3 regions of the Ancylobacter sp. G4_0304 genome follow, and region 3 is predicted to be linked to each of the others. Evidence: predicted binding sites of a transcription regulator. Region 3 holds the regulator's gene; each other region holds the start of a gene.
The links. Region 3 encodes LexA, which represses DNA repair genes until DNA is damaged. Its sites were predicted from a motif close to TGTTCNNNNTGTGTTCNG; they were not measured.
Positions count from the first base shown of each region.

Region 1: a site for LexA is predicted at 2,027-2,044, ahead of VRZ77_RS14810 (ImuA family protein). Genes of this name have one in related genera too.
Region 2: a site for LexA is predicted at 1,476-1,493, ahead of VRZ77_RS08085 (YifB family Mg chelatase-like AAA ATPase). Genes of this name have one in related genera too.

Region 1 covers NZ_JAZDRM010000025.1:13,595-16,893, reverse strand. The annotation lists gene ssuD (FMNH2-dependent alkanesulfonate monooxygenase) at 578-1,765, opposite strand; gene VRZ77_RS14810 (ImuA family protein) at 2,049-2,888, shown strand; gene VRZ77_RS14805 (Y-family DNA polymerase) at 2,860-3,299, shown strand, end outside.
Region 2 covers NZ_JAZDRM010000010.1:107,446-110,744, forward strand. The annotation lists gene VRZ77_RS08085 (YifB family Mg chelatase-like AAA ATPase) at 1-1,411, opposite strand, end outside; gene VRZ77_RS08090 (formate dehydrogenase subunit gamma) at 1,648-2,121, shown strand; gene VRZ77_RS08095 (formate dehydrogenase beta subunit) at 2,133-3,299, shown strand, end outside.
Region 3 covers NZ_JAZDRM010000032.1:29,483-47,670, reverse strand. The annotation lists gene VRZ77_RS17100 (CTP synthase) at 1-776, opposite strand, end outside; gene secG (preprotein translocase subunit SecG) at 894-1,280, opposite strand; gene VRZ77_RS17090 (hypothetical protein) at 1,485-2,618, opposite strand; gene VRZ77_RS17085 (helix-turn-helix transcriptional regulator) at 2,893-3,975, shown strand; gene tpiA (triose-phosphate isomerase) at 3,966-4,715, opposite strand; gene VRZ77_RS17075 (SurA N-terminal domain-containing protein) at 4,897-6,801, shown strand; gene trpE (anthranilate synthase component I) at 6,813-8,327, shown strand; gene VRZ77_RS17065 (anthranilate synthase component II) at 8,485-9,093, shown strand; gene trpD (anthranilate phosphoribosyltransferase) at 9,111-10,136, shown strand; gene trpC (indole-3-glycerol phosphate synthase TrpC) at 10,147-10,962, shown strand; gene moaC (cyclic pyranopterin monophosphate synthase MoaC) at 10,966-11,454, shown strand; gene glp (gephyrin-like molybdotransferase Glp) at 11,459-12,700, shown strand; gene hpxZ (oxalurate catabolism protein HpxZ) at 12,788-13,186, shown strand; gene VRZ77_RS17035 (GntR family transcriptional regulator) at 13,258-13,986, shown strand; gene atzF (allophanate hydrolase) at 14,031-15,857, opposite strand; gene lexA (transcriptional repressor LexA) at 16,095-16,790, shown strand; gene VRZ77_RS17020 (DNA-methyltransferase) at 17,065-17,784, opposite strand; gene VRZ77_RS17015 (Com family DNA-binding transcriptional regulator) at 17,760-17,951, opposite strand; gene VRZ77_RS17010 (hypothetical protein) at 18,084-18,188, opposite strand, start outside.

The DNA of each region.
Region 1 (3,299 bases), on a different contig from region 3:
TTAAAAAGAGAGAACTTGTTTATACAGGTTTTAAAACTCTGAAAAATCTCTCTTTATTGACCCGAATGATTCCGGATGGATTCGGTTATGTTTGCCAGGCTGAATGAAAGCCGTCGTTATCCCTGGTCGCTGTGCACGTTCGTGTGTGAGCCCGTTGGGGAAGCTGTGGGCCACGGCGCTGTCATGGCGAGTGCCGCGATGGCGCATTGAAGCCCGCTGCCGGCTAATGGCGAGCATCAGCCGCACATGCAGGGCAATGCGGTTTCTGCAGCTCAAGATCTGCCGAGCCAGCCATGGCGTCGGGATGAGGCCAGTTGCTTGCGGAACGCCTTGCGCCGGGCATGGCCATCGGGAAAGCGGCAATGGACGGTGGCCTCTGCGAGGCTGCGTGCGCCGCCGAGCAGATGCCGGCCGCGGTCCATTACCAAGGGAACGCCGGCAGATGTCAGGATGTGCGCTTCATCGACGAACCAGCGTCGACCTCCACCGATGCGCGCTCGGCGAAGGTTCTGGCTCTTGCCCGATGGGGGTGTCGCGCGCGAACCGGGATCCCGCTCGGAAATGCTCTACGCCGCGCTCACGAAGCCGAGGCGCGGGTGGCGGGGCGGTAGTCGTTGGCGATGGTCTCGCCGAACGGTCCGGTGTTGACGCTGCCGGGGCCGTGGGCGAGGGCGTGGTTGAGCTTCAGGCGCGGCAGCACCAGCTCCGCCACGCGGTACGCCTCTTCAAGGTGCGGGTAGCCGGAGAAGATGAAGCTGTCGATGCCGAGATCGGCGTATTCGCGGATGCGGGCCGCCACCGTTTCGCCCGAGCCGACCAGCGCGGTGCCGGCCCCGCCGCGCACCAGCCCGACACCGGCCCACAGGTTCGGGCTCACCTCAAGCTTGTCACGCCGCCCGCCATGCAGCGCCGACATGCGCGACTGGCCGACCGAATCGAGGCGGGAGAACACTTTCTGCGCCGCCGCGATGGTGTCGTCATCGAGATAACGGATCAGGTCCTCCGCCGCTTCCCACGCCTTGGCGTCGGTCTCGCGGGCGATGACGTGCAGGCGGATGCCGAAGCTCACCTTCCGGCCCTCGGCCTCGGCGAGCTTGCGCACCTCCTTGATCTTGGCCTCCACCGCCGCCGGCGGCTCGCCCCAGGTGAGGTACTTGTCGACATGCTCGGCCGCGACCTTGTTCGCCGCCGCCGACGAGCCGCCGAAATACAGCGCCGGGCCGTTCGCCTGCTGCGGCGGGAACAGCAGATGCGCGTCTTCCACCTTGATGTGCTTGCCGAAATAGCTCACGCGCTCGCCGGCCAGCAGGCGGCGATAGACCTGCAGGAACTCGTCCGTCACCTCATAGCGCTCGTCGTGATTGAGGAAGATGCCGTCGCCGGCATTCTCCACCGGGTCGCCGCCGGTGACGATGTTGATGAGCAGCCGCCCGTCGGAGATGCGGTCGAGCGTTGCCGTCATCCGGGCATAGAGGGTGGGCGAGGCGAGGCCCGGCCGCACCGCCACGAGATAGCGCAGCCGCTTGGTCGCCGGGGCCAGCGCCGAGGCGACGAGCCAGCTGTCCTCGCAGCTCTTACCCGTGGGGATCAGCACGCCGTAATAGCCCAGCCGGTCGGCGGCCTGGGCCACCTGGCGGAGATAGTCGATATCCGTCTCGCGGGCGCCGAGGGAGGTGCCGAGATAGCGCCCGTCGCCATGGGTCGGCAGGAACCAGAGCACGTTGAGGCCGTCGCCGGCGGGCTGTGCGGAGCTGGGGTGAGACATGGTGCGTCCTGTTGGTTCGATCGGGCGGCGGCGATGGCCCCGCAGCGTGGTGGAAGAGTGCCGCAGTATCTTTGTCTGTATAAGCTATAGACTAATGCGCGACGGCTCGGCAATTCGATTTCACGCGAATACGCGGAAATACGATAAAACAACATGAAATTTATGTAATAATGGGCCGGGAGATGCGCCTCTCCTCACATGCGATTCCGGCGTTCGGACGGATCGCGCGCTTGACTCTGGTCCCGGTTTGAGTCGTTTTAATCGAACAAAACAGGAACATTCCATGCGCGCGGCACACGACGTTTCCGCGCTGAGGCAGATGCTCGCCGGGCTGGAGGCGGAGCGTCTGCCCGGCGCTTCATCGGCCTTCAGCCTGGGCGCCACGGGGCCCGACAGCGTGCTGGCGGACACGCTGGCGCGGGGCGCCCTGCATGAAATCTATGCCGCGGAAGGCGCCGACATGCCGGCCGCCTCCGGCTTCGCGCTCGCCCTGGCGCTGCGGAGCGCGCAGGCAGAGGGCGAAGCACCTCCCTATCCGCGTCCGATCGTCTGGGTGCGGCAGGATTTCCTCGATTCAGAGGCGGGGCGGCTCGACGCCCATGGGCTGAGAGACCTCGGCCTCGACCCGTCGCGGCTTATCCTGGTGCGGGCGCGCGACCCGGAACAGGCGCTGCGCGCGGCGGGGGACGCGGTGCGCTGCGCGGCGCTTGGGGCGGTGCTGCTGGAGCCGTGGGGTGAGCCGAAGGCGCTGGACCTCACCGCCACACGGCGGCTGGCGCTGCGGGCCGGCGCTTCCGGCGTCACCCTTTTCCTGCTGCGCATGGCGGCGAAGCCTTCGGCCAGTGTCGCCGTCACCCGCTGGCTGGTGCGCCCGATCCTTTCAAACCCGCTGCCGGCCGACGCGCCGGGCGCCCCCGCCTTCGCCGTCGCGCTGCTGCGCCATCGTGGCGGGCTGCAAGGTCATGACTGGAATCTGGAGTGGGACCATGAGAGCTGTTCCTTCCGCGACATCGCCCCGCTATCTCGCCCTGTGGTTTCCGTTCCTGCCGGCAAACCGGCTCGACAGGATGCGGGGGCGCAAGAAGCCGCCGGGGATGTCCGGCCCTTCCGGCGTGCCGGATGAGGCGCTGCCGCTGGTGTTCGTCGAGCGGGTGGGGGGCGCGCTGCGCCTCTCCGCCATCTCGTCGCAGGCGCGGGCCGTGGGGCTCGCGCCCGGCCTGACGCTGGCGGATGCCCGCGCGCGGATTCCGGCGCTCGCGGTCGCCGACCACGATCCCGTCGCCGACGCCGCCTTTCTCGAACGGATCGCCGATGATTGCGACCGCTGGACCCCGCTGGTGGCGCTGGACGGCGTGGATGGGCTGGTGCTCGACATCACCGGCTGTGCGCATCTGTTCGGTGGCGAGGCGACGATGCGCCGGCGCGTCATCGAGCATCTCCAGCGCCACGGGCTGACGCTCCATGCCGTGGTGGCCGGCACGCCGGAGGCGGCGCGTGCGCTGGCCCGCTGCGGCAAGGGTGGGGTAGTGCCGGA
Region 2 (3,299 bases), on a different contig from region 3:
GGTGATAGCCGCGCGCGGACAGCCGCATGATCCGCGCCGCATCCGCCAGCAGCGCGTTACCGGCCGCATCGGGCGCCGCGATCTCCTCCAGCAGCGGGCCGCTGGCCTCGGCATTGGTCGACAGGTCCGGCCGGCCGAGCGCGACAAAGCGCTCGCGTTGGGCGTTGCGCGCCTGCGCGACCCGCGCGGCGACGCTGGCGCTGGATTCGGCCGGCCCGGGGCGCACCAGATCGAGCGCGGACACGGCGGGCACGTCGAGATGGATGTCGATGCGATCAAGAAATGGGCCGGAGAGGCGCGCCTGATAATCGGCCGCGCAGCGCGGCCCGCGTCGGCAGCTATGGCCTGGCTCGCCCGCGCGCCCGCAGCGGCACGGATTCATCGCCGCGACGAGCTGGAAGCGCGCGGGATAGGTCACGCGGTGATTGGCCCGCGCGATCACTGCCTCCCCGCTCTCCAGCGGCTGGCGCAGTGAATCCAGCACGGCCGGCGAGAACTCCGGCAGTTCGTCGAGGAACAGCACGCCATTATGCGCCATCGAAACTTCGCCGGGCCGCGCGCGGGCCCCGCCCCCGACCATGGCGGCCATGCTGGCGGAATGGTGCGGCGCGCGGAACGGGCGCCGATTGGTCAGCGCCCCACCCTGCAGCGCGCCGGCGACCGACGAAATCATCGAGACTTCCAGAAGCTCCGCCGGCGCGAGCGGCGGCAGCAGCGAGGGCAGGCGCATGGCGAGCATCGACTTGCCCGCCCCGGGAGGGCCGGTGAACAAAAGATTGTGACGGCCGGCGGCGGCGATCTCCAAGGCGCGCTTGGCGCTCTCCTGCCCCTTCACATCGGCAAGGTCCGCCAGCGCGCCGCTCGCTCCCTCAAGCCGCGGTCGCGGACGCTCCAGAAGCTGGCGTCCGGCGAAGTGATTGACGAGCTGAATGAGCGACGAGGGCGCGAGCACCGGCATGTCCGGGCTCGCCCAGGCAGCTTCCGCGCCGCATTCCTCCGGGCAGATCAGGCCATGGCCGCGCGCATTGGCGCCGATGGCGGCCGGCAGCACGCCGGCAACCGGGGCGAGCCGCCCGTCCAGCGCCAATTCCCCAACGACGGTAAAGCCTTCGAGGCTGTCGGAACCGATGGCGCCGATCGCCGCCATCAGCCCCAGAGCGATCGGCAGGTCGTAATGGCTGCCCTCCTTGGGCAGGTCGGCAGGGGCGAGATTGACGGTGATACGCTTGGGCGGCAGGGCGAGGCCGGAGGCGATCAGCGCGGAGCGCACCCGCTCCTTGGCCTCGGTCACCGCCTTGTCGGCCAGCCCGACCAGATTGAACGCCGGCAGGCCCGGGCTCATCTGCACCTGCACGTCGACCGGGCGGGTCTCCACCCCCTCGAACGCCACCGTCGCCACGCGCTGGACCATGCCGCGCTCCCGCCCGCCGATCTCCTCTGGATACCGGCAGTCTAGGGGCGCGCGCTCCAGCGTCAAGAACATTATGAGAACATTCGGGCTCGCGATGTCGAATCCGACCCCGATGCACCGAGCGGAGTCGAACGATAGAATTCTTCTATCAAGAGACGAAACACCTGAATTGATTTTGCTTTCAAGCGGGCCCATCCTTCCTTTTGGAAAACTTCAAAAAGAAGGTCCGGGAGAAAATGCCCCATTACGAACCCTGGAGCGAAGAGCGGGCCCGCACGGTGATCGGCGAATTCGCCCATCTCGAAGGCCCCCTCATGCCGATGCTCCATGCGGTGCAGGAGACCTTCGGCCATGTGCCGGACGCGGTCGTGCCGATGCTCGCCGAGCTTTTGAACGTCTCGCGCGCCGAAGTGCACGGCGTCGTGACCTTCTACCACGATTTCCGCCATGAGCCCGCCGGGCAGCATGTGCTGAAGCTGTGCCGCGCCGAGGCCTGCCAGGCCGCCGGCGGCGACGCGCTGGCCGCCCATGCCGAACACCGGCTCGGCTGCAAGCTCGGCGAGACCACGGCCGATGGCCGCGTCACGGTCGAGCCGATCTATTGCCTCGGCCTGTGCGCCACGGCGCCGTCCGCCATGCTGGACGGGCGCATCGTGGCCCGGCTGAACGAACGCCGTCTCGATGCGTTGATCGCGGAGGCCCAGTCATGAGCGCCAATTCCGTGAGCATTCAGATTTTTGTTCCCAAGGACGCCTGCGCCATCGCCTGCGGCGCGGACGAGGTGGTCGCCGCCATCGAGGCCGGCGCGCGCAAGCGCGGTCAGGTCGTCGAGATCGTGCGCACCGGCTCGCGCGGCATGCTGTGGCTGGAGCCGCTGGTCGAGGTTGCTACCCCGGCCGGCCGCATCGCTTATGGCCCCGTGGAAGAAAGCGACGTGGACGGCCTGTTCGAGGCCGGCTTGCTGCAGGGCGGCGACCACGGCCTGCGCATCGGCAGGCCGGAAGAGCATCCCTTCATGGCCCGCCAGACCCGGCTGACCTTCGCCCGCTGCGGCATCATCGATCCGGCGTCCTACAAGGATTATGTCGCCCATGGCGGCTATAAGGGTCTGGAGCGCGCGCTCCAGCTTGGCCCGGCGGAGATCATCGAGGAAGTCAAGAAGTCCGGCCTGCGTGGCCGCGGCGGCGCTGGCTTCCCGACCGCGATCAAGTGGAAGACCGTGGCCGACGCCCAGGCCGACCGCAAATACATCGTCTGCAACGCCGACGAGGGCGATTCCGGCACCTTCGCCGACCGCATGATCATGGAAGGCGACCCCTTCCAGCTCATCGAGGGCATGACCATTGCCGGCATCGCGGTCGGGGCCACCAAGGGCTTCGTCTACACCCGTTCGGAATATCCGCACGCCATCTGGGCGATGCAGAAGGCGATCGAGGTCGCCCGCGCCCACGGCATGCTCGGCGTGAACATCGCCGGCTCGCAGCACAGCTTCGACATGGAAGTGCGCATGGGCGCCGGTGCCTATGTGTGCGGCGAGGAAACCGCGCTGCTCGACAGCCTGGAAGGCGGTCGCGGCACGGTGCGCGCCAAGCCGCCGCTGCCGGCGCATAAGGGCCTGTTCCAGAAGCCGACCGTGATCAACAACGTGCTGTCTCTGGTCGCGGTGCCGCATATCCTGGCCGACGGCGCGCAGAAATACGTGGATTTCGGCATGGGGCGCTCGCGCGGCACCATGCCGATCCAGATCGCGGGCAATGTGAAGTTCGGCGGCCTGTTCGAGACCGCCTTCGGCATCACCCTCGGCGAGCTGGTGAACGACATCGGCGGCGGCACCGCCTCCGGCCGCCCGGTCAAGGCCGCGCAGGTCGGCGGGCCGCTCGGCGCCTAT
Region 3 (18,188 bases):
ACCTCACCGTCGAGACCGGCCTCGTGATAGGCCGAGGGTACGGCGTAGATGTTGTCGGCGTCGCGCGCCTCGATCACCGCGCTCTCGCGGACATTGCAGAACAGGCCGAGCTTGCGGCGCTCCTCGCGGGGGATTTCCCGGTCGGTGCGGCACATCAGAATGTCCGGCTGGATGCCGAGCGCCCGCAGTTCCTTGACCGAGTGCTGGGTCGGCTTGGTCTTCAGCTCGCCGGCCGAGGGGATGTAGGGCAGCAGCGTCAGGTGCACATAGATGCAGTGCTTGCGCGGCAGGTCGTTGCCGATCTGGCGGATCGCCTCCAGGAACGGCATCGCCTCGATGTCGCCCACCGTGCCGCCGATCTCCACCAGCACGAAATCATAGCCCTCGTTACCCGAGAGCACGAATTCCTTGATGGCGTTGGTGACGTGCGGAATCACCTGGATGGTGGCGCCGAGATAGTCGCCGCGCCGCTCCTTGGTGAGAATGTCCTGATAGATGCGCCCGGTGGTGATGTTGTCGGCCTTGGTGGCCGGTCGCCCGGTGAAGCGCTCATAATGGCCAAGATCGAGATCGGTCTCGGCGCCGTCGTCGGTGACGAACACCTCACCGTGCTGATACGGGCTCATCGTGCCCGGATCGACGTTGAGGTAGGGGTCGAGCTTACGCAGCCGCGTCTTGTAGCCACGAGCCTGCAACAGCGCGCCGAGGGCGGCGGAAGCGAGGCCCTTGCCAAGCGAGGACACGACGCCGCCGGTGATGAAGATATAGCGCGCCATGGAATTGGGTTTCTAGCTGCAAAAACGCGATTCGACGAGAGGCCGCCGTAAAGTTCGGCCCCTCGCCTGTGGAAACGTGGAAAAAGCCGACCGCGACCTCACAGCCGCGGAAGGGTCTTACTGGGACTGCGGGACCTGCGGGCCGGCCGGCGCCGTGGGAGCCGGCTGGGCGCCCTGAAGCTGGTCGAGCACCGTGCCGCCGGGCGCGGGCGCCGGAGCGCCGGAAGGCAGCGTGGTCGGCGCGTTGAAGATCGTCGCCGGGCCACGGCCCCAGCCCGCCACCACGGTGAGCGAGAGGCTGGTGAGGAAGAACAGGCCGGCGAGAATCGCGGTCGCGCGGGTCAGCGCGTTCGCGGTGCCGCGGGCCGAGAAGAAGCCGCCACCTGCGCCGCCGCCACCACCGCCGCCAATGCCGAGGCCACCGCCTTCGGAGCGCTGGATCAGCACGACGCCGATCAGCGCCAGTACCACCATCAGGTGGACGACAATCAATACGGTCTGCATGGGACGCCTTCAAAAAACCCAAAGCGGCGCCGGGCCCAACCTTTCGGTCCGGCCCTCCACCGCAACGTTCGGCGCGTTCCTACACGATCGCGCCCGACTTTGCCAGCACAAGAGGCGGAGCCGGCAACCGCCCCGCCCTCGCGCTTTCAAATAGGTCGAAAACCGCGCCGCGCCAGAGCCGCGCCTTGTGGAAACATTGGCATGTCATAGACAGGGGGCGTTCGGGCTGGGGGTAGGCGTACATGGCGGTCCCACCCGCGTCAGGGGGTTCTTGGGATTGCCAAGCTGCTCCTCGCCCTGGCGCTGCAGCGCGGCCAGCGCCTGCTGCGCGGCCTGCTCGTCTTCATAGAGTCGCTTCTGGTCCCGGGTCATGAAGGATGTCAGTGGCATCCCCAGTCCCGCCGAGAGTGCCTCGGTGATGAGATCGTCATCGCTCGAGATATATCCGGACTGCCAGCCATTTCCGGCTCCCGGTCGGGTCTTTTGGAGCAGATACTCATAGGATTTTCTGAACGCAGTGTCGTCCAAGAAACCACTGTCTTCGAGAAAGTCACCCATCAAATCCAGACGAGCGGTCCCAAGTTGATCGTTCCTATACATACTTTCTCGGATCATCTCATTGTACTCACCTATGGCCTCGATCTGCTCGGGCGTCGGATAACGTCGTTCAGCGTCAGGACCTTCTCCTTTCGGAATCTGGTCGAAATTGAAGTGACCATCAGCAATGCTTGAGCCTGAGACGAAGGACTCCTCAATATAGAAGCGGCCATCCTTATCTTTTTTAAGTGGGACGGAACGAGCGGCAAGCAGTTGGTTTCGACTTCGCGTCACCGCCTCGGTGTTTCTCTGCAAACTGGCGAAAGCCACGCCCAGCGCCACCATCACTCCGCTACGGGCGGGCCCTTCCCCAATTTCAGCGACAACCAGTTTTATCGCGTTCAACCGCTCCAGAGCCTCATTCGCGCGGACCTCCACATCATTGCGTGTGTTGACCCCGTAACGGACCTCATCGAGGCCACCGTCAATAAAGTGCGCGACGAGACCCGAAAATACGACGGTCGCGAAGCCGGGTTGAACGCCGTCCGGCGGGTTCGCGATCAGGCGCGAGTATGCCGCAAACACCCCGCCGATATTGCCGCTATGGAGCGCATCAACTGAGCCCCGAGGCACCAGCGCACTCATCACCTGCGCGCTCATCTGCACGCGATCCGGCGCGTCCAATACCGCTGCGCTGGCAGTCACGCCGCCGGTCAGGCTCAGCATGGCCAACACCATACCGGCGCCGGTCAGGCGCCGGCAGTCGGCGGCCATGGATTTGGCGACTTTGGCGAAACTCATATTAGCCCCCGCATATTCCCCTTGCGCGCCCCCCTGAACACACGGGTGATTCAGGTGGCACGCCCCACCATCAATGTCCGCAGCGCCGGGGGCCGACGCATCCCTCACCTTGGGTAGGTTGCAATTCCCGGCAGCGATCGCTCGAAACTGTGGCACTCTTGCCACAAGCGCGAATCCACGCACCGTGGAACAGCACGGAACTTGCATTTGCCCGTTGGGTCACAACGCCCGCCGCACCAGCCTCCGATCGATTCCAATCCTTCGAGACACCCGCATGACCCCCGCCGACGAGTTGATCGCCGCCATCTATGAGAGCGCCGCGCTGCCTGAGCTGTGGCCGACCACGCTCGACCGGATGGCGGCGGTGGTCGAATGCGACAAGGCGCTGATGTTCACCACCGATGGCGCGCGGGTGCAGCGCTGGGTGTGCAACGACGCGATGCGGCCGGGCCTGGAGGTGTTCCTGCGCGAGCGCTGGATGGAGCGCAACCCGCAAGGCACGCACGTCATCACCTACCCCGAGCCCGCATTCAAATGCGACGACGACCTGTTCTCGCCCGAGGAGATCGAGACGCTGCCCTATTACCGCGAGTTCCTGCGGCCGAACGGCATGGCCTGGGGCGCCGGCACCATGATCGAGGGCGGCAGCGCGGATATGGCGATCGTCTCGATCCACCGTCCCTATGAACGCGGACCGATCGAACGCGCCCGCATGGCGGAGCTGACCCGGCTGCGGCCGCATCTGGCGCGCGCCTCGCTGATTTCCGCGCGCCTGTCCAGCGAGCGCCACGCCGTCACGCTGTCGACGCTGGAAAGCCTCGGCCTGCCGGCGGCGACGCTTGGCGCCAACGGCCGGCTGATCGATGCGAATGCGGTGTTCGAGGCGCAGGCCGGCGCCCGGCTGGTCGACCTGCCCGGCCGGCTCCGGTTTCAGGACCGGGACGCCGACCGGCTGTTCCAATCCACGCTCGACGCGCCGCAGATGCGCGGCGGCAGTTTCCCGCACCGCGCCAGCACCGACGCGCCGCCCCTGATCGTCCACCTGTCGCCGATCGCCGGCCATGGCCGCGACCTGTTCGCGGCCGCACAGTGGCTGATGATCCTCACCCCGCCCGCCGCTGGAAAGCCGGTCAGCTCACGCATGCTCTCCGGCCTGTTCGACCTCACGCCGGCCGAATCGCGCGTGGTCGTCCATCTGCTGCAGGGCGCGGGCGTCGGCGGCGCGGCGGAAAGCACGGGGACCTCACCGGATACCGTGCGTCACCATCTGAAATCGGTGTTCCACAAGACCGGAACCCACAGCCAGGGCGAATTGCTCGCGCTGCTGCACGGGCTGCGCCCGCCCGCTCAGGAATAGGTGCGGGCGATATCGAGGAAAGCTTCCGCCTGGAGGCTCGCGCCGCCGACGAGAGCGCCGTCGACATCCAGCACCGCCAGGATCTCGCCGGCATTGTCCGGCTTCACCGAGCCGCCATAGAGCAGCCGGATGCCCGCGCCTTCCGCCCCGAAGCGGGCGAGCAGCTCAGCGCGCATGGTGGCGTGCATCTCGGCGATATCGGCCATGGTCGGAATGAGCCCGGTGCCGATCGCCCATACCGGCTCATAGGCCACCACCAGATCCGCGCCGGTCGCCCCGTCGGGAATCGATCCGGCGAGCTGCGCGCGCACCACGTCGAGCGCGACGCCGGCGCGGCGCTCGGCCTCGGTCTCGCCGACGCAGACGATGGCGATCAGCCCGGCCCGGCGCGCGGCCTCCGCCTTGGCGCGCACCACCGCGTCGGTCTCGCCATGGTCGGCGCGGCGCTCGGAATGGCCGACGATGACGAAGGTCGCGCCGGTATCGGCTATCATCTCGGCGGAAATGTCGCCGGTATGGGCGCCGCTCGCCTTGGCGTGGCAGTCCTGCGCGCCGATCGCGATCCGCGAGCCCAGTGCCACCACGGGGAGCGTCGCCAGCAGCGTAGCGGGCGGACAGATCAGCAGGTCGACCCGCGCCCGCATCTTGCGGTCATAGCCCTCCATCATCCGCCCGAACTCGGCGACGGCCCCCTTGAGACCGTTCATCTTCCAGTTGCCGGCAATGAGGGGACGGGGCATCGGCGTGTCATCTCGCTCGTGAAACATCGGATGACCCCGCGTAACAGAGGTTTTTTACGCGCGCAAATGATGCAACGTGTGGCGTTGCGGCACACGGGAGGCATCCCTATGATGCGCGCCTTTCGCGAGCCGACCCCGCTCCCGGGGCCGGACCTGCGCCTAATGCCCAACGAGAAACGAAATGCTGCAGACCCTGCGCAGTCGCGCTTCCGGTATCGTCGCCAAGATCCTCATGACGCTCCTCATCCTCAGCTTTGCGGTGTGGGGCATCGCGGATGTGTTCCGCGGCTTCGGCAGTCAGACGCTGGCGACCATCGGCTCGACCGAGATCACCGTCCCGGAATTCCGGCAGCTCTATCAGGACCGGATGCAGCAGATCAGCCAGCAGATCAAACGCGGCCTGACGCCCGATCAGGCCCGCGCGCTGGGCATTCCCGACCAGATTCTCAATGAACGCCTTGCCGAGGCCGCCCTCGACGACATGGCCGGCACCATGGGCCTCGCGCTCTCCACCGACGAGATCGTGCGCCGCGTGCACCAGAACCCGGCCTTCTTCGGGCCGTCCGGCTCGTTCGACCCGGCCTATTTCAACCAGCTGCTGCGTTCGAACAACTTCACAGAGGCGCGCTTCGTCGAATCCGAGCGCCGGCTCGCGCTGCGCCAGCAGCTCATCCAGTCGCTCGGCGGCGGCATCGAATTGCCGCAGGTCATCAGGGACGCCGCCGCGCGCTTCGAGAACGAACAGCGCTCGGTGAACTACGCGGTGCTGACCGCTGCCGGCCTCCCTGCCCTGCCCGAGCCGACCGAGGAGGAACTGCGCAGCTTCTTCGAGGCGCGCAAGGTGGCGTTCAAGGCGCCGGAGTTCCGCAAGATCGCCGTGCTCGCCCTCACCCCGCAGGCTCTGGCCGAGGCGCAGCAGGTGTCGGACGCCGATGTCGAGGCGGCCTATCAGGCCAATCTCGCCAGCTACGGCACGCCGGAGAAGCGCGTGGTGCAGCAGATCGTGTTCCCCAATGAGGAAGAGGCCAAGGCGGCCGCCGACCGCATCGCCGCCGGCACGCCCTTCGCGGACATCGCGGCCGAGCGCAAGCTGGAAGCCAAGGACATCGACCTCGGCGACGTGACCCGCGCCGACATCTTCGACAAGGCCATCGCCGATGCCGCCTTCGCGCTGGCGCCCGACAGCACCTCGGGCGTGGTCGCCGGCCGCTTCGGCCCGGTGATCGTGCATGTCGGCGCGGTGACGCCCGGCACCACGCAGCCGCTCGCGGAGGTCGCGCCGGTGATCCGTGCCGCGCTTCAGGTCGACGGCGCCCGCCGCGCGCTGCTCGCGAGCTATGACAAGATTGAGGACGAGCGCGCCAGCGGTGCCCAGCTCTCCGAGGTCGCCTCGCGCCTGAACCTCACGGTCCAGCAGATCGATGTCGATGCCCAGGGCCGCACGGCCGATGGCTCGCCCGTCGCCAGCTTCCCCGGCCAGGCCGAGGTGCTGCGGGGCGCCTTCGCCAGCGATGTCGGCGGCGAGAACGATCCGATCCAGATCCCGCAGAGCGCCGGCCAGGGCGGCGGCTATGTCTGGTACGAGGTCGAGGCCATCACCCCGCCGCGCGACCGCACCTTCGAGGAGGCCCGCGCCCAGGTGCTGGAGCGCTGGAAGCAGGACGAGACCGCTAAGGCGCTCGACGCGCGCGTCGAGGAGCTGACCAAGAAGATCGAGGCCGGCACGCCGTTCGATCAGGCCGTCACCGAGGCGGGGCTGGAAATGCGCACCGCCAACGGCCTGACCCGCAGCCGCGCCGCCGACGGCCTGCCGCAGGAAGTGCTGGCGAGCGTGTTCGACGCCGCGCCGGGCAAGGTTTCCTTCGCGCTCACCGATGGCGGCGACAGCCGCGTGCTGTTCCAGCTCGTGCGCAGCACGATTCCCGCCGGCGCCAGCGTCAACGACAAGCTGCTCTCCGACATCCGCCAGAGCATGGAAAACGACCTGATGACCGAATATCTGGTCCGGCTGCAAAACGATCTCGGCGCCCGCGTGAACCGCGCGGCGCTCGACCAGATCGTCGGCGGCGGCGAAGCGGTGAACTGAGACCCCGACCGATGAGCGTTACCCCGGATATCGCGGCCTTCACCGCGCTCTATGAGCGCGGCGAGCCGCAAGTGGTCTCTTCCGTTCTGGTCGCCGATCTTGAGACGCCGGTCTCGGCCTTCCTCAAGATCGCCGGCGAGCGGCCCAACAGCTTCCTGCTGGAATCGGTCGAGGGCGGCGCCACGCGCGGGCGCTACTCGATGATCGGCATCGAGCCGGACCTGATCTGGCGCTGCCGGGGCAATGCGGCGGAGATCAACCGCCACGCCGCCCATGCCCCCGACAGTTTCGAGCCCTGCCCCGAGGCGCCGCTGGTTTCGCTGCGCAAGCTAGTGGCTGAATCGCGCATCGCGCTGCCCGCGGGCTCGCCGCCGATGGCGGCCGGCATCTTCGGCTATCTCGGCTACGACATGGTGCGCCAGATGGAGCGCCTGCCGGAGCCGAAGGCCGATCTGCTCGGCGTGCCGGACGCGATCTTCTTCCGCCCGACCGTGATGGTGGTGTTCGATGCGGTGCGCGACGAGCTGACCGTGGTCACGCCGGTGCGCCCGCAGCCGGGCGTCAGTGCCGGCGCGGCCTATGAATCCGCCATGGAGCGCATCGAACGCGTGACCGCCGCGCTCGACAGCGCGCTGCCGAACCTGCCGACCGGGGACGCCTTCCATCAGGACGTGGCGCCGCTGTCCAACACCGAGCCGGCGCAGTACCTCGCCATGGTGGAGCGGGCGAAGGAGTATATTCGCGCAGGCGATATCTTCCAGGTGGTGCTCTCGCAGCGCTTCGACGCGCCGTTCACCCTGCCGCCGTTCTCGCTCTACCGGGCGCTGCGGCGGATCAACCCGGCGCCGTTCCTGGTCTATTTCAACTTCGGCGGTTTCTCGCTGGTGTGCTCCTCGCCGGAAATCCTGGTCCGGCTGCGCGACAACACCGTCACCATCCGCCCGATCGCCGGCACCCGCCCGCGCGGCGCCACGCCCCATGACGACAAGGCGCTTGAGGACGAATTGCTGGCCGACCCCAAGGAGCGCGCCGAGCATCTGATGCTGCTCGATCTCGGGCGCAACGATGTCGGCCGCGTCGCCTCGATCGGGTCGGTGCATGTTACCGACAGCTTCTTCATCGAGCGCTACAGCCAGGTGATGCACATCGTTTCCAATGTCGAGGGTACGCTGGACCCGCGCCGCGACGCGCTGGACGCGCTCGCCGCCGGCTTTCCCGCGGGCACCGTCTCGGGTGCGCCAAAAGTGCGGGCGATGGAGATCATCGACGAGCTGGAGCGCGACAAGCGCGGCATCTATGCCGGCGCCATCGGCTATTTCGGCGCCGACGGCGAGATGGACACCTGCATCGTGCTGCGCACCGCCGTGGTGAAGGACGGCAAGATGCATGTTCAGGCCGGCGCCGGCATCGTCTATGATTCCGTGCCGGAGAGCGAGTTGCAGGAATGCGTGAACAAGGCCAAAGCCCTGTTCCGCGCCGGCGAGGAAGCGGTGCGGTTCGCCGCGCGGGCAGGACGGGGACAGTGATGATGGCGGGGCTTCGTTTCGAGCGATGGCGTGGCGGACGATAACCGCCATTGCCGCCCGGCCCGGCTTGACCCGGCGCCGGTTCACACCCTAGAGCTTCTGCACCTTTGAGAAACGCCACAGGCGCAGGGAAGCTCTCCGCTCGAACGGAACCGTCATGATCCTTCTGGTCGACAATTACGACAGCTTCACCTGGAACCTCGTCCACTATCTCGGCGGCCTTGGCGTCGAGGTGGAGGTCCGCCGCAACGATGCGCTCACCGTGGACGAGGCGCTGGCGATGAAGCCCGAGGCCATCGTCATCTCCCCCGGTCCGGCCACGCCCAACGAGGCCGGCATCTGCCTCGACCTCATCACCCGCGCCGCCGGCGACGGCGTGCCGGTGTTCGGCGTCTGCCTCGGCCATCAGGCGATCGGACAGGTGTTCGGCGGCGACGTCATCCGCGCGCCGCTGCCGATCCATGGCAAGCTCGCCGAGGTGAAGCATCGCGGCGAGGGCGTGTTCCGCGGCATCAACGGCCCGTTCAAGGCGACGCGCTACCACTCGCTGGTGGTCGACCGCAAAACCCTGCCCGATGCGCTCGCCGTCACCGCCGAGACCGATGACGGCCTGATCATGGGCCTCTCGCACAAGGAACTGCCGGTGCACGGGGTGCAGTTCCACCCCGAGAGCATCGCCTCGGAACATGGCAAGACGATCCTGAAGAACTTCCTCGACCTTGCGCGCGACTGGAACGCCGGTCCGCGCCGGGCCCGCGCCGCCTGACGGGATTGCACAGCCTCATGGAAAACCTGAAATCCATCATCGCCAAGCTCGCCGCCGGCTCCACGCTGACCCGCACGGAGGCCGCCTTCGCCTTCGACGTCATGATGTCGGGCGAGGCGACGCCCTCGCAGATCGGCGCCGTGCTCATGGGCCTGCGCGTGCGCGGCGAGGATGTCGAGGAGATCGCCGGCGCGGTTTCCACCATGCGCGCCAAAATGCTGCGCGTGGAAGCGCCTGAGAACGCGGTCGATGTGGTGGGCACCGGCGGCGATGCCTCGGGCTCCTACAACATCTCGACCTGCGCCTCCTTCATCGTGGCCGGCGCGGGCGTGCCGGTCGCCAAGCACGGCAACCGCGCGCTGTCCTCCAAGTCCGGCGCCGCGGATGTGCTGATGGCGCTGGGGGTGAAGATCGACCTCACCCCGGCACAGATTTCCCGCTGCATCGCGGAAGCCGGCATCGGCTTCATGTTCGCCCCCGCGCATCATCCGGCGATGAAGCATGTCGGCCCGAGCCGGGTGGAACTCGGCACCCGCACGATCTTCAACCTGCTCGGCCCGCTCTCCAACCCGGCCGGCGTGAAGCGGCAGATGGTCGGCGTGTTCGCCCGCCACTGGGTCGAGCCACTGGCGCAGGTGCTGAAGACGCTGGGTTCGGTGCGTTCCTGGGTCGTGCATGGCTCGGACGGGCTCGACGAGATCACCGTCACCGGCCCGACCTATGTCGCCGAGCTGAAGGACGGCGCGATCCGCTCCTTCGAGATCGCACCGGAACAGTTCGGCATCGCCCGTGCCGACGCGGCGGCCCTGCGCGGCGGGGATGGCGAGGCCAATGCGGCGGCGCTGCGCGCGGTGCTGGCCGGCGAAAAGAGCGCCTATGCCGATGTCTCGCTGCTGAATGCGGCCGCCGCTCTGGTGGTCGCCGGCAAGGCGGAGCAGCTCGGCGAAGGGCTGGAACTCGCCCGCGCGAGCCTGTCCAGCGGCCATGCCGAGGCCGCGTTGAACCGTCTGGTCGCGGTCTCCGCGCTGGCGGTCGCGGAATAGGAGGCGGCCGGTGGCAGATATTCTGGAGAAGATCGGCGCCTATAAGCGCGAGGAAATCGCCGCCGCCAAGCGGGCGGTGTCCCCCGCCGAGATCGCGGCCCGCGCCGCCGACGCGCCGGCCCCGCGCGGCTTTCTCAAGGCGATCCAGACCAAGATCGCCGCCGAAAACACCGCACTGATCGCCGAGATCAAGAAGGCCAGTCCGTCCAAGGGCTTGATCCGGGCCGATTTCGACCCGCCGTCGCTCGCCCGCGCCTATGAGGCCGGCGGGGCGGCCTGCCTGTCGGTGCTGACCGATGCGCCGTCCTTTCAGGGCGCGCCGGAATTCCTCACCGCCGCCCGTGCGGCCTGCGCGCTGCCGGCGTTGCGCAAGGATTTCCTTTACGACACCTACCAGGTGCAGGAAGCCCGCGCCTGGGGTGCGGACTGCATCCTCGTGATCATGGCTGCGGTCGATGACGCGTTGGCTCTCGATCTGATTGAGGCCGCCCATGGTCTCGGCATGGATGCGCTGGTCGAAGTTCATGACGAGCCCGAGCTGGAGCGTGCGCTCGCCCTGCCGGCGACGCTTATCGGCATCAACAACCGCAACCTGCGCACCTTCGAGGTCTCGTTGGAAACCAGCGAGCGCCTCGCCCCGCGCATTCCCGCCGATCGGGTGATCGTCGGCGAGAGCGGCATCTTCACGCCGGACGACGTGGTGCGGCTCGCCCGCGCGCGGATCGACACCATCCTCGTCGGCGAGAGCCTGATGCGGCAGGCGGATGTGGCGCAGGCGACGCGCGCCCTGCTCTCCCGCCCCGCGTCCATCCGCGCGGCGGGCTGAAAAATGGGCGAGGATAACGCCCGGCTCTCGCATCTCGACGCTAGCGGCGCCGCGAACATGGTCGACGTCACCGACAAGCCGGCGACCGACCGCACCGCCACCGCGCTGGGCGCCGTGGTGATGAAAGCCGAAACGCTCGATCTGATCCTCTCCGGCAACGCCAAGAAGGGCGATGTGATCGGCACGGCGCGCCTCGCCGGCATCATGGCCGCCAAGCGCACCCATGAACTGATCCCGCTCTGCCATCCGCTGCTGCTCTCGAAAGTCAGCGTGGACATCGAGCCGGACCCGGCCCTGCCCGGCCTGCGCCTTTCCGCCACGGTGCGCGTCAGCGGTCCGACCGGGGTGGAGATGGAAGCCCTGACCGCCGTCTCCGTGGCGTGCCTGACCATTTACGACATGGCCAAGGCGGTAGATCGCGGCATGCGGATCGAGGGCATCCGCGTCGTCGAGAAGGCCGGTGGGCGCTCGGGCCACTGGAAAGCGGAGTAGCTCCATGGCCCGATCCCCCGCCTCGCCGCTGATGCCGGTGACCGAGGCGCTGTCGCGCCTGCTCGCCGCCGCCGCGCCGTTGCCCGGTGAGACCGTCCCGCTGATAGAGGCCCATGGCCGCGTCACCAGCGCCCCGGTGATCGCCCGCCGCACCAGCCCCGGCGCCGATGTCTCGGCGATGGACGGCTATGCGGTGCGCGCCTCCGATGTTGCGCGCGTTCCGGAGACGCTGGAACTGATCGGCGAATCCGCCGCCGGCCGCCCGTTCGCGGGCGAGGTCGCGCCGGGCACCACGGTGCGCATCTTCACCGGGGCGGTAATGCCGACGGGTGCGGACGCGGTGGTGATCCAGGAGGATACCACGCGCGAGGGAACGCGCATCACCATGACCGAGGCGGCGACCGCCGGTCGCCACATCCGCCGCGCCGGCGGCGATTTCGCGGCGGGCCAGATCGTGGTCCCGGCGGGAAAGCGGCTCACCGCGCGCGACCTCGCCCTCATTGCCGCCGCCGACATCGCCGATGTCGAGGTGCACCGGCGCCCCCGCGTGGGCTTGATCTCCACCGGCGACGAGCTGGTGCGGCCGGGCACCGGCGCCGATGCCCATCAGGTCATCGTCTCCAATCTTTATGCCCTCACGCCCTTGATCCGCTGCGCGGGCGGCGAGGCGGAGGATCTCGGCATATTGCCGGACGACATGGCAGCGACCAAGGCCGGCATGCGCGCGGCGCTGGATGGCGGCTTCGACGTACTGGTCACCACCGGCGGCGCCTCCGTGGGCGACCACGATCTGGTGGCGCCGGCTCTGATGGCCGAGGGCGTGACGCTCGCCGTGCACAAGATCGCGCTTCGCCCGGGCAAGCCGCTGATGTTCGGCCGCTCGGGCGGAGAGCCGACGACGCTGGTGCTCGGCCTGCCGGGCAACCCGGTCTCGGCCCATGTCTGCGCCGTGTTGTTTCTCCTGCCGTTGTTGCGGGCACTGCAGGGCGAACAGGTCGCCCCCGAGGTGCCGCTACAGCCCGCGGAACTTGGCGTCGACCTCAAGGCCAACGACCATCGCATGGATTTCATGCGCGCGGAAATCGTGGGGCGCGGGCCGAACGGGCCGATCGTGCGCCCGCTTCCCGTGCAGGACAGTTCGATGCTGAGCGTGCTCGCCCGCGCCGACGCGCTGCTGGTGCGCGCGCCCAACGCTCCCGCCGCAAAAGCCGGAGAGCCCTGCGCGATCGTGCCGCTCGACGATTGAGGCGGACTGCGGCAATTGCCGATTGACCTTGCGCGCGACCCGCGTTGTGCTGGCATAACAGCACAGCGCCAGGGAGCCGGGCACGCGATGGAGATCAATCTTCCCGAAGTTCGCGCCGAGGTCGAAGCCGCCTTCGCCGCGTATGAACGGGCGCTCGTTTCCAACGATGTCGACGGCCTCGACGCGCTGTTCTGGGACAGCCAGATCACCATCCGCTACGGCAGCGGCGAGAATCTCTATGGAATCGAGGCGATCCGCGCCTTCCGCGCCGCCCGGTCCGCCTTCGGGCTGGAGCGCTCGCTGGAGCGCACGGTGATCACGACCTATGGCCACGACATGGCCACGGCCTCCACCCTGTTCCGCCGCGACAACGCGCCGGGGCGAATCGGCCGGCAGATGCAGACCTGGATGCGCACTGCCGAGGGCTGGAAGGTGGTCGCCGCCCATGTCAGCATCATCGACGAGCCGCAGCCCGCCGCGCGGTGAGGTCATGCCGTAGCGGAGCCGGCGTGTCATAGTTGCAGCGATTCCCCCGCTGCGCCGGATAGATTGCCCCGATGCCCGCCTCCTCCGCCCGCACCCGATCCGCAGCCACGCCCCCGCGCTCCACGGAGCCGCGCGAAGCGCCGGCCCGTGCCCGGCAGACGCGCCCCACCCGCGCGGAGGAACTACGCCTGCAGATCGCCGAGGACATCACGCGCGGCCTGCTGCCGCCCGGCACCACGCTGGACGAGACCGCGCTCGCTGCCCGGTTCGGCGTCTCCCGCACCCCTGTCCGTGAGGCGATCCGCGAACTCGCCGCCTCCGGGCTGGTGCAGACCCGCCCGCATCGCGGCGCCGTGGTGGCGCGCCCAAGCGTCGCCCGGCTTCAGCACATGTTCGATGTCATGGCGGAACTGGAAGCGCTGTGCGCCGGCCTGTGCGCGCTCCACATGACCCCGGCCGAGCGCCACGAGTTGTCGGCGCTGCATGCCGGCATGGGCGAGTTCGTCCGCCAGGGCGACTTCGCCCGCTACCGCGAGGCCAACGAGACCTTCCACACCAGCATCTATTCCGGCAGCCACAACGATTATCTGGAGGAATTGACGCTCGGCACGCGGCGCCGGCTGTCGCCGTTCCGCCGTGCCCAGTTCCACGCGCTGGGCCGCCTGTCGCTGTCGCATGCCGAGCATGAGCGCGTGATCACCGCAATCCAGCGCGGCGACCGGGATTCGGCTTCAAGCGAGATGCGAAGTCACATCTCGATTGTTCATGACGCGTATGAACAATACGCGCAAACCATTTGATATCATTAGATATATTTTACTTTTAAACGCGCAGGCGAACGCCCTCATCCTCGCGCATAACTGGCGGCATTGCGCTTGGCGACCTCGTCCGCCAGGAAAGCCTTCCAGCCGCCGAAAGCGGTGATATCCCGGGCGGAGCCGGCGGCGACGGCCTCCAGCACGAAGCCCTTCACCTGCCCGCCATCCTCCAGCTCGACCGTTCCCAGCCCGAGCGGCGAGGGAATAGCCGCGACGAAACGGCCATAAGCGGCTGCCGGCAGCGCCCAGATCTCGCAATCGATCGGCGCGCCGCTGCCAGGCCGGCCGCGCAGCAGCCCCGGGCGCCGCACGCGGCCTTCCGGCAGCAGATAGAGCCGGTAGTCGGCACTGGTGCGCGCAGGGCGCACGAGCATGCCGCCGGCCGCGAGCAGATCAACATTCAGCGGCAGGCCGGAAAGGTGGGCGCCAAACAGCGCGAGCTCCAGAAAGCCAGGAGCCGCCCGCGCCGGGGACTGCGAGACCGGCGGCAGGGCACGCCCGGTGGCACCCATGGTGAGCCCGCTCGCGGCATGAAAGCGCGAGCCCAGCGCCGCCAGATGCGCGTCGCGCCCGGCCGGCGCCAGCAATGTGATGCCATACGGGGCACCATCGTCGCGGATTTCCGACGGCACGGCGAGGCCGCACATGTCGAGCAGATTCACGAAATTGGTGTAGACGCCGAGATGGCTGTTGAGCCGGATCGGGTCCGCGCGCATCTGCGCCACGGTGTAGACCGTGGGCATGGTCGGCACCATGAGCGCGTCGAATCCCGCCAGCACCTTGTCCGCGATCGCCTTCAGCTCGGCGAGGCGGTAGCGGCCGCGAAAAGCGTCGACCGCCGAGAAGTTCCGGCCCTGCTCGACGATGGTGCGCACCGACGGATCGAAGGAATTCGGCCGGGATTCGAGGAAGGAGCCGACGGCGGCGAAGCGCTCGGCCACCCACGGGCCTTCATAGAGCAGCCGCGCGGTTTCGTGGAACGGCTCCATCTCGATTTCGACGATGCTGGCGCCGAGTTCGGTCATCCGCGCGATGGCGCGCTCGAACGCCGCCTCCGATACCCGGTCGCCGAAGTTCACGCGGTCGCGCACCCGCGGCACGGCAAGGCGCGGACGGGCGGGAAAAGCGCCGCGCGGACCGAGCGGCAGCGGGCGCGAGAACGGGTCGTTCTCATCCGGCCCGGCCATGGCCGCGAGCACGGCGAGCGCATCCTCGACGCTGAGCGCGAACACCGACACGCAGTCCAGCGAGCGGCAGGCCGGCACCACGCCATTGGTCGAGACCAGCCCGAGGCTCGGCTTCAGCCCCACAATGTTGTTCAGCCCCGCCGGCACGCGGCCAGAGCCGGCGGTATCGGTGCCGAGCGCGAAGGGCACAAGCCCCGCCGCGACCGCCACAGCCGAGCCGGAGGACGACCCGCCGGGCACCAGATCGGGACGCATCGCGTTCACCGGCGTGCCATAGGGCGAGCGGGTGCCGTTCAGGCCCGTCGCGAACTGATCGAGATTGGTCTTGCCGATGACGATCGCACCGGCGCGCCGCAGCCGGGCGACGGCGCCGGAATCGTGCGTGGCGTCATAGGCGAAATCCGGGCAGGCGCAGGTGGTGGGCAGGCCGGCGACGTCGATGTTGTCCTTCACCGCGAACGGCACGCCATAGAGCGGCAGCGTGGCGGGATCGATCCCTTCCAGCGCCTTCAGCGCGGCGGAAATGGCCTGCGGCGTGCTGATGGCGGTGAAGATGGCGGGATCGCCATGTGCCTCGATGCGCGCCAGACAGTCGGCCACGGTCTGCGACGGATGGAGCTTTCCGGCGCGGTGAGCCGCGACGATTTCCTCGACAGTTGCGATCAATGGCGCCCCCGACACGACACTTTCGGAATTGCATACCACTTGAGCATGGCGAGAGCCATTGCATACATTAGGCGCCTCTGCCTCGTTTCTCGGCAGAAAAGAACGGGCGATCGCGGCGGGCTTGGCGATTTGTTTACCCATTGTAGAACACAAAAAGAACGGATATGGTTTGTTCGTGATTTGTTTCGCTGACTCGATCCGCTTCGGCGCCGCCCTCCCGCAAGAGACGAATGCCCTATGCTCACCCGCAAACAGCATGAGCTGCTTCACTTCATCAATGAGCGCCTGAAGGAAACCGGCGTGCCGCCCTCCTTCGAGGAGATGAAGGAAGCGCTGGATCTGAGGTCAAAGTCCGGCATCCATCGTCTGATCACGGCGCTGGAAGAGCGCGGCTTCATTCGCCGGCTTCCCAACCGCGCACGGGCTCTGGAGGTGATCCGCCTGCCCGAGGCGACGCAAGCGCCGCGCGCCGCCGCGCGCCAGTTCGCCCCCAGCGTGATCGAAGGTAGCCTCGGCCGCGTGCCTCCGCAGAACGAAGAGGATGGCGGCCGTCCGATCCCGATCCCGGTGATGGGCCGCATCGCCGCCGGCACGCCGATCTCCGCGATCCAGTCGCGCGACCACACCATTTCCATGCCCCCGGAAATGCTCTCGGCGGGCGAGCATTTCGCGCTGGAAGTGCGCGGCGATTCGATGATCGAGGCCGGGATTCTCGACGGCGACCTCGCGCTGATCCGCAAGAGCGACAGCGCCAATACAGGCGACATCGTCGTCGCACTGATCGACGACGAGGAAGCCACGCTGAAGCGGCTGCGCCGCAAGGGCGCCTCCATCGCGCTTGAAGCCGCCAATCCCGCCTATGAGACTCGCATTTTCGGCCCGGACCGCGTGCGCATCCAGGGCCGGCTGGTCGGCCTGTTCCGCCGCTACTGACGCCTCGCGGCCGCGCCGCGGGGATCGTCCGATTACCGGAAGCGGCGCGCCGCTGACGCCGTATGCCAGTGGGCGTCGCCGGATGTGGCTGTGGAGGTCGTGCACAAAGGTCGTCGGTTGGAGAACTGGCCGATCTGCTGGCTGATCTCATCGAAGCGAAAGCGCTCCCGCTATCTAGTTCCAGAGCCCTTAATGTGCGGGGGTATTCTCCTGTAGCGCGAAAAATCGAATGTCAGTCTGCGAAGGATCAGATGTCAGCGCTTGAAGCGCCATTCTAGCCCCCTTCACGAAGCCGTCGACAGGCGATCTCGAAGTATTCCTCGCTCACCTCGATCCCCACGTAGTCAAGGCTGCGTTCCGCGCAGGCGAGGCCGACCGTGCCAGAGCCCATGAACGGGTCCAGCACCGGGCCATCCATCACGCTCAGAAGCCCAGTCATCAGATCGACGGGCTTTCCTGCAATGTGGTGCTTTTGTGCTGGCACCGGCACCCGAAACACGCCTGGAGCCACCGGGCCGGCGAGCGGCCGGGCGCCGTTGGTCCCCCACACCACATATTCCGCCTGCGCGCGATAGCGGCCCTGCTGCGGCCGACCCCGTTCGGTTTTGTCCCAAGGCACCACACCGCGCCAGATCCATCCGGCACACTGGATGGCGTCGGTGGTGACCGGAAGCTGCCGCCAGTCCGTGAAGGTCGCGCAGATCCCGCCGGGCCGCACTAGTTCGCGCGCGCGACCGAGCCACAGCGCAGACCAGGCGAGATAGGAACGCTGGTCACGGGTGTCGCCCATGAATTCAGGATAAAGCCCGCGATGCTCGCTGGACTGGTACTTGGCCGAGGGCGGCTGAGTCCGGGCTGAAAGACTGGCCCCGCCCGAGGAATAAGGCGGGTCTGTCAGTACAGCACCGAAACCAGGCTGAAGCTCGCATAGGATCTCCAGAGCGTCGCCGAGATAGAGGGTCGCGCGACCTATTGTTTCGCGGTGATACCGCATGCGTCGTCTCCATTGGACTGACGCTCGCGGCGCTCGGTGGTGGGCTCGATTGGCCTCAACGAATTGAGCGTGCCGCATCGGCGGCACTTGATCTCGACAGCGCCCCGGAGGGCGCCAGCATCGGCGCGAAACAGCAGCGCGCCGCATCGGCATCTTATGTCCTTCACGCGATTTTAAGTCCACATGCTGCACCTCGGCCCAGCTCGCCAGAGCACGGGGCGGGGTGGCGGTCATGTTTGTGCACTGCTCGCGGGTCATGGTCGCAAACTAAGCCCCGCGCCGGCGAAAGCCGGACCCCGTCACTCGTCTTCCTCCTCTCCGCCCTCGGGTTTCTGCGTCACGTCGATCGTGCTCATCACCGCGTCGCCCTTCCGCCATTCGGTCGATATCCGCTCGCTGGGCCA